2 linked regions of the Tahibacter amnicola genome follow. The protein of the gene in region 2 binds, or shares a complex with, the protein of the main gene of each other region. Links are inferred from orthologs where the notes say so. Each region holds a gene or a part of one and is shown on either strand. Other genes may lie near its edges.

Region 1 (5,419 bases), 2.4 Mb from region 2 along the record:
TGCAGTATCGCGACGACGGATTCCTGCCGCACGCGCTGCTCAACTATCTGGTGCGACTGGGCTGGTCGCACGGCGACCAGGAGATCTTCTCGCGCGAGGAGATGATCCGCCTGTTCGACGTGGCTGACGTCAACCATTCGGCCGCGCGCTTCGACCTCGAAAAGCTCGGCTGGCTCAACCAGCAGTACCTCAAGAACGACGACCCGGACTCGCTGGTGCCACACCTGCAGTGGCACCTGGACGCCGCCGGCTACGACCTGGCGTCCGGTCCGAATCCGGCCGACGTCATCGTCGCTCTGCGCGACCGTGCACGCACGCTCAAGGAAATGGCCGAGAAGGCCGCCATGTGGTACCAGCCGATCATCCAGTGGGACGAAGCGGCGGTGACCAAGCACCTGACCACGCCGACGGCAGCTCCGGCGCTCAAGGCAGTCCACGGCGAGCTGGCAAAGCTGTCGCAGTGGAAGGTCGAGGACATCCACAAGGCCATCGAATCGGCAGCCGCATCCATCGGCGAAGGCATGGGCAAGGTGGCCCAGCCGCTGCGTGTGGCGATGACGGGCACCCAGGTATCCCCGTCGATCGACCACACCGTCTTCCTGACTGGCCAGGCGCGCGCGATCGCCCGGATCGAAGACGCCCTGAAGCGGATCGGCGCGTGATCCGGCCGGCCCGCCGCTGCCAGCGGCCGGGCCGCCTGCCGTGCAGCGGCTCCCCGTGGTCGTCGCCCGGGCATCGCGCCATCATGCCGCGATGCCCGTCCCGGGCATCTCACTGACCGGTGCCGGCGGCCCATGGATTCATTGATCGAAAAGGTGCTCGAAGGGATAGACCCGAGCGATCCCGCGGCGACCTGGGAGATCTTCGTCCGCATCATGGGGCTGGTCGACTGGTGGCTGCTGACCTGGGTCAGCGTGCTCTTCGCCGTCGTGGGTGCCCTGATCGGCTGGTGGCGCGGTCATTTCTGGCGCGATCTTTCCCTCGCGCTGGCCCTTGGGCCGATCGGCTGGGTGGTCTCCCTCGCCATGCCGGCCGCCACGCGCGACTGTCTGGGGTGCGGTGCGCGCAATTCACACCGCGCGACCGTGTGCAAGCAGTGCGGCGAGGCGTTGCCGCCGGTCATGCCGGCGCCCCGCGTGCGCCGCTGAGCGGCGCACGTGCTGCCTACATCGCCAAAAGGTCCATCTTTATCCGACGGGGCAAGCGCCGCAGTTGCGGCGTTGCGGGAACTGTCTGCGCCGGCTCCGCTATCCTGGCCACCTGCATTCCTGTTCGCTGGAACGCCCCCGCTTCTGCCCAACCGTGGAATGCGTCACGGCGCGGGTGCGGAATGGACGACCGATGGTGGCGATCGCAGTCTTTACAATGTCCCACCTATACCCAACTGACGAGGCTTGACAGCGTGAACGCCCGGAACGATCTTGGTCGCATCACCCCAGACGGAGGTTGCTATGAGTGCAAATGAGAACGGCCCGGGCATGATGCCGCCGACCCCGCCGCCGGCAGCTGGTGCGCCGAGCGCTGAAGAGCGCCAGTGGGCCATGTTTGCGCACTTGTCCGCGTTGCTGGGGCTTGTGACAGGTGGCCTGGGCAACTTCATCGGACCGCTGGTGATCTGGCTGGTCAAGAAGGAATCGATGCCCTTCGTCGATGACCAGGGCAAGGAAGCCTTGAACTTCAATATCACCGTCGGCCTGCTCGGTGTTGCGCTGGTCGTGCTGACCATCATCACCTTCGGCCTGGGTGCGTTGTTGGCGTTGCCGGTCGGCATCTGCGCGGGCATCGCCTGGCTGGTGTTCACCATCATCGCCACGATCAAGGCGAACGAAGGCGTCGCCTATCGCTACCCGCTGACGCTGCGCCTGATCAAGTAATGTGTCTGCGCGCTGGCCCGGCGACGGGCCAGCGCGGTTTTCTTGCGTCGCCCCGTTGCGGTGCAACACGTTTTGCCCTGCGACGGAACCGTCAGTTGCTGCGTTCCGCCACGAAGTGAGCAAGGCTGGCCAGGTCGGCGCCCGCTTCTCCGAGATCCTGCAGCTGGTCGATCGCTTCGGCGGTCAGTGTGGCCAGCAGGCGACGGGATTCTTCCAGCCCCAGGATGGCCGGATACGTGGGCTTGTCATTGGCGGCATCCTTGCCGGCTGTCTTGCCGATGACGTGGCTCTCGCCCTCGATATCCAGAATGTCGTCGCGGATCTGGAACGCCAGACCGATGCAGTGGCCGTAGCGTTCCAGGCGTGCCACGAGACGTTCGTCCGTGCAGCCCGAAGCCAGGGCGCCGAGGCGGACCGACGCGCGGATCAGAGCGCCTGTCTTGTGCACATGCATGCGTTCCAGGTCGGCGGCGCTCAGTCGGGTACCGACGGCGGCCAGGTCAAAGGCCTGTCCACCGGCCATGCCGTGCGATCCGCAGGCGGCGCCGAGTGTGCGCAGCATCTCCACGCGGGTCCGGGCGTCCACCGGCAGGTGCGGGTCTGCCGCCAGCACTTCGAAGGCCAGTGCCTGGAGAGCGTCCCCTGCGAGGATTGCCATGGCTTCGCCGAAAACGATATGGCAGGTGGGTTGTCCACGGCGAAGGGCGTCGTCGTCCATCGCGGGCAGGTCGTCGTGAACCAGCGAATAGGCGTGGATGATCTCGACCGCCGCCGCGGCGGCGTCCAGCGCCTCGTAACGCGCACCCAGCGCCAGGCCAACAGCGTAGACCAGCATCGGCCGCAGCCGCTTGCCGCCGCCCAGGACGGCGTAGCGCATGGCACGGTGCAGCGGCGTCGGGGGCTGTTCTTCCGGAGGCAGCTGCTGCGAAAGGCAGGTCTCGGCGCGCGCCGAGTGGGCGAGCAGGGACGATGGCAGGTCGGCCGGCGCAGGATTCCGTGCTGCGCAGCCGCTATCCGGAAGGGACATAAGTTCAGGGTGTTTCGGGAGGGAAGGGGACAGCGCTGTTCGGATCCTGCGGATCCATCAGCAGCTTGACGCGAAGTTCGGCCTGTTCCAGTGCGGACTGGCAGTGGCGATACAGGGTCACGCCGCGTTCGAACGATTTGAGCGAATCGTCGAGGCTGAGTTCGCCCTGCTCCATTCGGGAAACCAGCTGTTCGAGTTCGTCGAGCGACTTCTCGAAATCGGCAATCTGGTTCTGCGGCTGGGCGGTGGTATTCGACATGGCGCGAAAGCTAGCGCAGGCCCAAATGGCGGTCAATTGAAAAAGTGTCGCCGTGTGATGGCGGCAAGGTCCAGACCAGGCGGGCGCCCTGGGCGTCGAGCCAGTCGCGGAAGGAATCCGTCTGCCACAGGTCGCCCACGGCTGCCAGGGTGTTTCCCCGGTAGACCAGTGGCATCCGCCCACGCTGCCACGGCGGGACACCGGCGCCCTGCCACAGGTCGCGCAATTCGCGGGTGTGGCGATCGCCCGCGGGCTTGATGGTTTCTCCGCCGTTGCGCAGTCGCACGGTCAGCGGTTCCTGGAGGGTGACACTGCCATCCTTCGCATCACGCAACGCCAGAGTGCCACTGCCGGGTGGCAATTCGAGCGGATGTCCGTGCCAGCTGAATTGCCAATCCGGCGGCGGGGCCGGTGTGGGGGCCATTGCATAGAGCAGCGTGCGATACCGTCGCACTTCGGCGCCGTGCCAGCTCACCTGCAATAGCTTGGTTTCCTGGGAGCACGTGAGCTGCCGGTGCAGCTGGTCGATATGGAAATGTTCCGGCGGCGCCAGTGCAAGACCCCGCAACCACTCCCGCAGCACGGGCCCGCGCAAGGCGTCGGGAAGCCCGATCCACGCCTGCCACTGCAGTGTTGCCGGGTCCAGGCCCTGGATCATGGCCAGCGCGCGGCGTGCTTCCTGGTCGAGGAACTCCGCCGTGGCGCCCAGCCAGCGTGCGCTGTGGCCGATGGCCGTATCCAGTTGCGGCCAGCGTTCGCGCAGCAGTGGCAACACCGCGTGGCGCAGGAAATTGCGGGCATGGCGCGTCTCCGCGTTGCTCGGGTCGTCGATCCAGGTCAGGCCGGCCTGCACCGCGTACCTGTGCAGGTCATCGCGCGGGCATTCGAGCAGGGGGCGCCAGAGCCACTGCCTTCCGTGTGGTCGAAGGGGCGCATGCCGCGCAAGCCGTCGGCACCTGCGCCGCGCACCAGTTTCAGCAGCACGGTTTCGGTCTGGTCGTCACGGTGGTGTGCCAGGGCGATGATGGAACCGGGCGCACACTGCCGCGTAATTGCGGCCATGCGGGCCTCGCGCGCGGCGGCCTCCAGGCCCTGGCCGGCGTCGAGCACAACGGCGACGCGCACGCTGGAGAACGGCACATCGCGTCCGGCAGCGAGGTCGCGACAGGTTTCAGCCCAGGCGGCGCTGCGCGGATGCAGGCCATGATCGATATGGATGGCGGACAACCCCCGTTCGCGCGCCGCGGGCAGCGCGGCCAGCGCGTGCAGCAGCACGGTGGAATCCATGCCGCCGCTCAGCGCAACGACCACCGGGCCAGATGGCAGCGCATCCATGCTGGCCGCGAGCGTGCTGGTTAGGTCCGTTGGCTTCACGGCAGGCTCCCCGCCTTGCGGTCGTCAGGCGGCCGGCCTCTGGCGCCGGCCGCTCCGGTGTTGCGTCAGCCTCCGCGATACGTGCCGTAGCGACGGTAGCGCTGGTAGCGCTGCTCCAGCAACGTGGGAATGTCGATGCGTTCGAGCATGTCGAGCTGGCCCAGCAGCACCGATTTGAGTTTCTCGGCCATGGCCTGTGGATCGCGATGCGCCCCGCCCAGTGGTTCGGGAATGATCTGGTCGATCAGCCCCAGTTCCATCAGTCGCGGCGCCGTCAGGCCCAGCGCTTCGGCGGCGTCTTTTGCCTTTTCAGCACTTTTCCACAAAATCGATGCGCAGCCTTCCGGCGTGATGACCGAATAGGTGCTGTACTCAAGCATCAGTGTGCGATCGCCGACACCGATGGCCAGTGCGCCGCCTGAACCGCCTTCGCCGATCACCGAGCAGATGACGGGAATGCGCAATGCGGACATTTCCAGCAGATTGCGGGCGATGGCCTCGGACTGGCCACGCTCTTCGGCACCGACGCCGGGATAGGCGCCGGCGGTATCGATGAAGGTCAGCAAGGGCAGGCGAAAGCGCTCGGCCATCTTCATCAGACGCAGCGCCTTGCGATAGCCCTCCGGCCGCGGCATGCCGAAATTGCGCCGGATCTTGGTCTTGGTATCGCGGCCTTTCTGGTGGCCGATCACCATCACCGGCCGTCCCTCGATGCGTGCGACCCCGCCCACGATGGCGGCGTCGTCCGCAAAGGCCCGGTCGCCGGCGAGCTCGTGGAATTCGTCGCAGATAGCCGCGAGGTAGTCGAGCGTATAAGGGCGCGAGGGATGGCGTGCCAGCTGCGACACCTGCCAGGGATTCAAGGTGCGGAAGATCTCCGCGGTC
Region 2 (5,542 bases):
GCGGTCAGCGCATCGCGCATCGCCAGTTCGTCTTCCTTCTGTGCAATGGCCAGAAAAGCAAATTCGCCGTAGGCGCACAGTGGACGGGCGAACGGCAGGTCGGAAGCCAGCGCCGCGGCCAGCTGCTGCGACAAGGTGGATACATCCACAAAACTGATCCGTTCGCGCAGGGCCTCGATATCGTCGACGCCGATATACACCAGCGCCGAACACGATTCGCCGGCCTTGTCGATCAGGTTCTGCAATTCCTGCACGAAAACTTCGCGGCCACTCAGGATGCCGCGACGCTCGCCGCGGTTGGAGCCGGTGGATGTGGCCAGCGCACGCGCGCGGCGGACGCGACTGTCCACGCTCATCAGCAGGTGGCGCGGCTTCACCGGCTTGAGGATGAAATCGTCTCCGCCCATGGAAATGGCATCGAATCGGCGATCCAGGTCCTGCTCGCCGGACAGGAACACGATCGGCAGGAAGGCGAATCCCGGCTCCTGGCGGATGCTTTGCGCCACTTCAATACCGTTGCCGTCAGGCAGGTAGAAATCCAGCAGCACCAGGTCGGCATTGAAGGTGCGCAGGGTGGGAATCACGCTGGCGACGTCCGGGCAGACCTTGGTGGAGATGCCCCGGTGGCGCAGGATCGATTCGCAGAATTTGGCCTGGGCCGGGTCGTCCTCGACCACCAGCACGCGATATCCCAGGTTGCGTCGCTGCTCCAGCGCTTCCTCCATGCGCGCGAAAATTGCCACCGGGTCGCGGCTGGAGACGACCGCATCGGCACCGGCGCGCTGGGCGAACAGCATCCGCGCCGCATCCGCCGCTTCGGCCAGCACGATGCAGACAGGCGGTTCACGATGCGCCTCGCGGGTGCGGGCGAGCGCTTCGAGCACGTTGTGCAGCTGCGGTACGTAGCTGTCTTCGACCAGCAGCAAGTCGGGCGTGGCCTCGGCAAAGGCCGACACCATGGCCTCAGGCGCACTGAAGGGGCGCACCACATACCGCTGGGAGCCCAGGTAGGGCGGCAAGCCCTCAATCTCACGTCCCGGCGGACACAGGTAGAACGCCGTGCCGCGGATGTCGGCCACGGGCGCACGCTTGACCGGCCGCGCCACCTCCTTGGCCGGCGGCGGTGCGAGCTGGTCGATCATCGTCGCCATCGCCTGGCGTTGCGCCGCGCTCGGCGTTGCACCGGTGGCTGCAAAGGAGCACAGGAAGACCGTCAGTTCGAGGGCCGGATCCGCGATATCGGCAACGCCGAGATTTTCGGCTTCCTCGGATATGCGTTCGAGCTCTTCATGGAGCAAGCCGGCTCGACCGCTGTCCCAGGATTGCCCCAGGTGCGTGCGCCATTCGCCGACAAATGTGTCGAGGCGCTGGCGCAGGGCGCGTTCTGGCGCGCTCATGCGCCGATTGGTTCCTTCGGCTTCGGCTTCTTTCGTCTGGGCCATTCCGCCACCGCCATGAACACCGTGCGTCCCACTATACCGTTACCGCATGGGCGCCTGACCAGCCGGATCGTGTCGGCGCGTCAATTTTCGGCCGCCCGCGGCGCCGCGGAACCATTGTGGGGGTGCGGACGCGCCCCTACACTGCGTGGCCCGTCCGCCGGACGCCGGTTCCGCCCGCCAGCAATGACCGAAGATCGCCTCGACTACGTCGCCGAGCGGGACGTCCTGACGCCGTCGCTGCTCACCCGCCGTGCCCGCGACCTGCTCGAACGCGGTTTCGGCCTGGTCTGGCTGGAAGGCGAAATCTCCAATCTGTCGCGGCCGTCATCGGGTCATCTGTATTTCAGCCTGAAGGACAGTGGCGCGCAGGTTCGCTGCGCGATGTTCAAGCCCAAGAGCACCTGGCTGAAATTTCGCCCCGTCGACGGCCTGCATGTGGTCGCCCGGGCCCGCGTAAGCCTGTATGAGGCCCGCGGCGAATTCCAGCTGATCGTCGAGAGCCTGGAAGAAGCCGGCGAAGGCGCCCTGCAGCGCGAGTTCGAACGGCTGAAGGCACTCCTGGCTGCCGAAGGACTGTTCGACACGGCGCGCAAACGCCGCCTGCCGGACGTGGTGCGCCACATCGCGGTGGTCACCTCGCCATCCGGCGCGGCGGTTCGCGACGTGCTGAGCGTGCTCGGCCGGCGCTATCCGCTGGCACAGGTCGATATCATTCCGGTTCCCGTGCAAGGCAAGGAAGCGCCGCCGGCCATCGTGGCAGCCCTTGCAGCCCTCAGTCGGCGGGCCATCCACGATGTCGTGCTGGTGACGCGCGGCGGCGGTTCGATCGAAGATCTGTGGGCCTTCAACGACGAAATGGTGGCACGCGCCATCAGCCAGTGCCGCATTCCGGTGGTGTCCGCGATCGGGCACGAAGTGGATTTCACGATTGCCGATTTCGTCGCCGACCTGCGCGCACCAACGCCCTCGGCCGCTGCCGAGCTGCTGGTGCCGGACATCCAGGAGATCAGCCGCTCGCTGCGGGAACGCTTCGAACGCCTGGGCAAGGCGTTGCTGCGACTGCGCCAGGACCTGGCGCAGCGGATCGACCGGCTGTTCTCGCGACTGGAGACGCGCAGCCCTCAGGCGCGCCTGGCGCTGGGTCGAAGCCGGCTCGATGGCCTGCGCCGCCGCATGGATCACGCGCTGGTCCAGCAGCGGCATCACCTGGCACGTGAGCTGGCTGCATTGTCGACGCGCCTGGGTCGCCAGCATCCCCAGCTGCGCCTGGCGCGCGACTCGACGCGCGCGCGCGACGGATTCGAGCTGATGCGGCGCACGCTGGAAACACAACTGGTGCGCCAACGCGCTCGACTGACCGAGCTGGGGCGCACCCTGCATGCGGTCAGTCCGCTCGCGACACTCGGACGCGGCTATGCCATCCTGCTCGACGGCGCAGACGGCCACGTCTTGCGCAGCGTCGGGGATGTGCGCGCGGCACCGACAGTGACAGCGCGCCTGCACGACGGTGCGGTCACGCTGCGGGTGGACGGGCTGGCGCCCTAGTATCCACTTTGCTACAAACTCCGTTCCCCGCAGGCCGTGCCTGCCTCGGCCAAGGAACGGAGAATCGCGTGCTCAAGCCCTCCTACCCGTACTACCTCGCCAGCCGCCCCGTCGCCGCCAACACCGATCTGGCCGTCACCGACAAGTTCACCGGCGAAGTCGCCACGCGGGTCGCCCAGGCCGATGCCGCTGCGATTGACGCCGGAATCACCGCGGCCGTGAATGCCCAGGAGTCCCTCCGCCAGTTTGCGCCATGGCAACGCCAGGCCGTGCTGGAACATTGCGTGAAACGTTTCCGCGAACGCAGCGACGAGCTGGCGATGGCCCTGTGCATCGAGGCCGGCAAGCCCATTCGCGACGCACGCGGCGAGGTCACGCGCCTGATCGACACCTTCCGCGTCGCTGCCGAGGAGTCTGTGCGCATCCAGGGCGAGGTCCTGAATCTGGAAATCTCGGCGCGGGCCAGGGGCTACCGCGGCTTCACGCGGCGCGTGCCGATCGGCCCCTGCTCCTTTATCTCCCCGTTCAACTTCCCGCTCAATCTCGCCGCGCACAAGGTGGCGCCGGCCATCGCCGCCGGCTGTCCGTTCGTGCTCAAGCCCGCCAGCCGCACGCCGATCGGCGCACTGATCATTGGCGAGGTACTGGCCGAGACGGACCTGCCCGCCGGCGCGTTCTCAATCCTGCCGGCACACCGCGACGGCGCCGATCTGTTCACCACCGACGCGCGCCTGAAATTGCTCTCCTTCACCGGTTCGCCCGAAGTGGGCTGGGATCTCAAGGCCCGCGCCGGCAAGAAAAAAGTCGTGCTGGAGCTGGGCGGGAATGCCGCCTGCATCGTCGATGCGGACCAGGCCGACCGCCTGGATTTCGTCGTTGAACGGCTGGTATTCGGCGCCTTCTACCAATCGGGACAAAGCTGCATCAGCGTGCAGCGCATCCTCGTCCACGACACGCTTTACGATGCGCTGCGCGAACGCCTGGCAGCCCGGACCCGCGCACTGGTGATGGGCGACCCCAAGGCCGAAGAGACGTTCATTGGCCCGATGATCGACCGCCGCGAAGCCGAGCGGCTGGAAGGCTGGATCCAGGAAGCGATCCATTCCGGCGCGAAGGTGCTCTGCGGTGGTCGACGCGACGGCGTCATGCTCGAAGCCACGCTGCTGGAGGCGGTCGACGCCACGCAGAAGATCTCGTGTCTGGAGGCGTTCGGCCCCGTGGCCCTGCTGCAACGTTATGGGGATTTCGAAGAAGCCCTGCGCACGGTCAACGATTCCACCTTCGGCCTGCAGGCCGGCGTGTTCACCTACGATATCCGCAAGGCCATGCGTGCCTGGGACATACTGGATGTCGGCGGCGTCGTCATCGGCGATGTCCCCAGCTTCCGCGTCGACAACATGCCCTATGGAGGCGTAAAGGATTCGGGCCTGGGCCGCGAGGGCATCCGTTACGCGATCGAGGACATGACAGAGACACGCCTGCTGGTGATGCGGGACGCCTGACGATATCGCTCCGGCCACCTCGGCACGACCGGCCGCCGCTAGACGACGTTGCCGGCCGCGTGGCCGGACGCCCAGGCCCACTGGAAGTTGTAGCCGCCCAGGTGGCCGGTGACGTCGAGCACTTCGCCGATGAAGTACAAGCCGCGCACACGACGTGATTCCATCGTCGAGGATGACACCTCGTTCGTATCGACGCCGCCGAGCGTCACCTCCGCCGTGCGATAGCCTTCGGTGCCACTGGGAACCATCGGCCAGGCATTGAGCTGGGCACCGATCTGGCGTAACTCGGCCGGCCGGTACTGGCGCATCGGCTTGCTCCCAAGCCAGACGTCGCACAGGCGTTGCGCGAGCCGCTTGGGCAGTGCGTCACCCAGTACGGTGCGCAGCTCGCTGGCCGGTTGCCGCGCCTGGCGGCCGGCAAGGAATTCAGCGGCGTCTTCCGCGGGCAACAGGTCGATCGAAAGGTCTTTGCCGGGCTGCCAGTAGGACGAGATCTGCAGAATGCCGGGACCGCTGATGCCACGGTGCGTGAACAGCAGCTGGTTGCGAAAACGCGCACCGTCGCAGTGCACTTCCACCGGCAGCGACAGTCCGCTCAGGTCCTGGTAGTGATCCAGGTGCTTGCCACTGAGCGTCAGCGGCACCAGCCCGGCGCGCGTGGCAAGCACCGTGTGTCCGAACTGGCGCGCGATTTCGTAGCCGAAGCCGGTGGCGCCCATGCTGGGAATAGACAAGCCACCGGTCGCGACCACCAGCGAAGCGGCCGCATGGGTGCCACGGGTGGTGGCAACGCGGAAGTGGCCCTGCTCCTGGGTGATCCTTTCCACGCTGCAACTGGTTTCGACGGTGACGCCGGCATCGGCGCATTCCTGCAGCAGCATTGCGACGATGCGTTTGGACGAGTCATCGCAGAAAAGCTGGCCAAGCTCCTTCTCGTGGTAGCCGATCCGATGCTGCTCGACCAGGCCGATGAAATGCGTGGGCGTGAACCGCGCCAGCGCCGACTTGCAGAAATGGGGATTGGCCGAAAGGAAGTTTCCAGGGGTGGTGCCG

What was found. The genes of interacting proteins can lie anywhere in the genome.
Region 1: the proteins of xseA (region 2) and N4264_RS09700 are in contact, whole or in part, in a cryo-EM structure (PDB 8TXR), measured with the Escherichia coli proteins. The link is inferred for Tahibacter amnicola from one-to-one orthologs.

What each region holds. Positions count from the first base shown.
Region 1 is NZ_CP104694.1:2,280,577-2,285,995, forward strand. Bases 1,534-4,398 are described here. They hold N4264_RS09700 (exodeoxyribonuclease VII small subunit), read right to left. Parts: upstream 3,161-4,398; coding sequence 2,906-3,160; downstream 1,534-2,905. Other genes in these bases: N4264_RS09690 (DUF4870 domain-containing protein), read left to right, coding at 1,542-1,874; ispA ((2E,6E)-farnesyl diphosphate synthase), read right to left, coding at 1,966-2,850; tilS (tRNA lysidine(34) synthetase TilS), read right to left, coding at 3,171-3,818. Also shown: gltX (glutamate--tRNA ligase), read left to right, coding at 1-662; N4264_RS09685 (hypothetical protein), read left to right, coding at 795-1,148; N4264_RS09715 (acetyl-CoA carboxylase carboxyltransferase subunit alpha), read right to left, coding at 4,600-5,419. UniProt on the Escherichia coli protein: Bidirectionally degrades single-stranded DNA into large acid-insoluble oligonucleotides, which are then degraded further into small acid-soluble oligonucleotides.
Region 2 is NZ_CP104694.1:4,650,561-4,656,102, forward strand. Bases 819-3,806 are described here. They hold xseA (exodeoxyribonuclease VII large subunit), read left to right. Parts: upstream 819-1,625; coding sequence 1,626-2,987; downstream 2,988-3,806. Other genes in these bases: N4264_RS18180 (response regulator), read right to left, coding at 819-1,397; N4264_RS18190 (aldehyde dehydrogenase family protein), read left to right, coding at 3,056-3,806. Also shown: more of N4264_RS18180, read right to left, coding at 1-818; more of N4264_RS18190, read left to right, coding at 3,807-4,489; N4264_RS18195 (BaiN/RdsA family NAD(P)/FAD-dependent oxidoreductase), read right to left, coding at 4,528-5,542. UniProt on the Escherichia coli protein: Bidirectionally degrades single-stranded DNA into large acid-insoluble oligonucleotides, which are then degraded further into small acid-soluble oligonucleotides.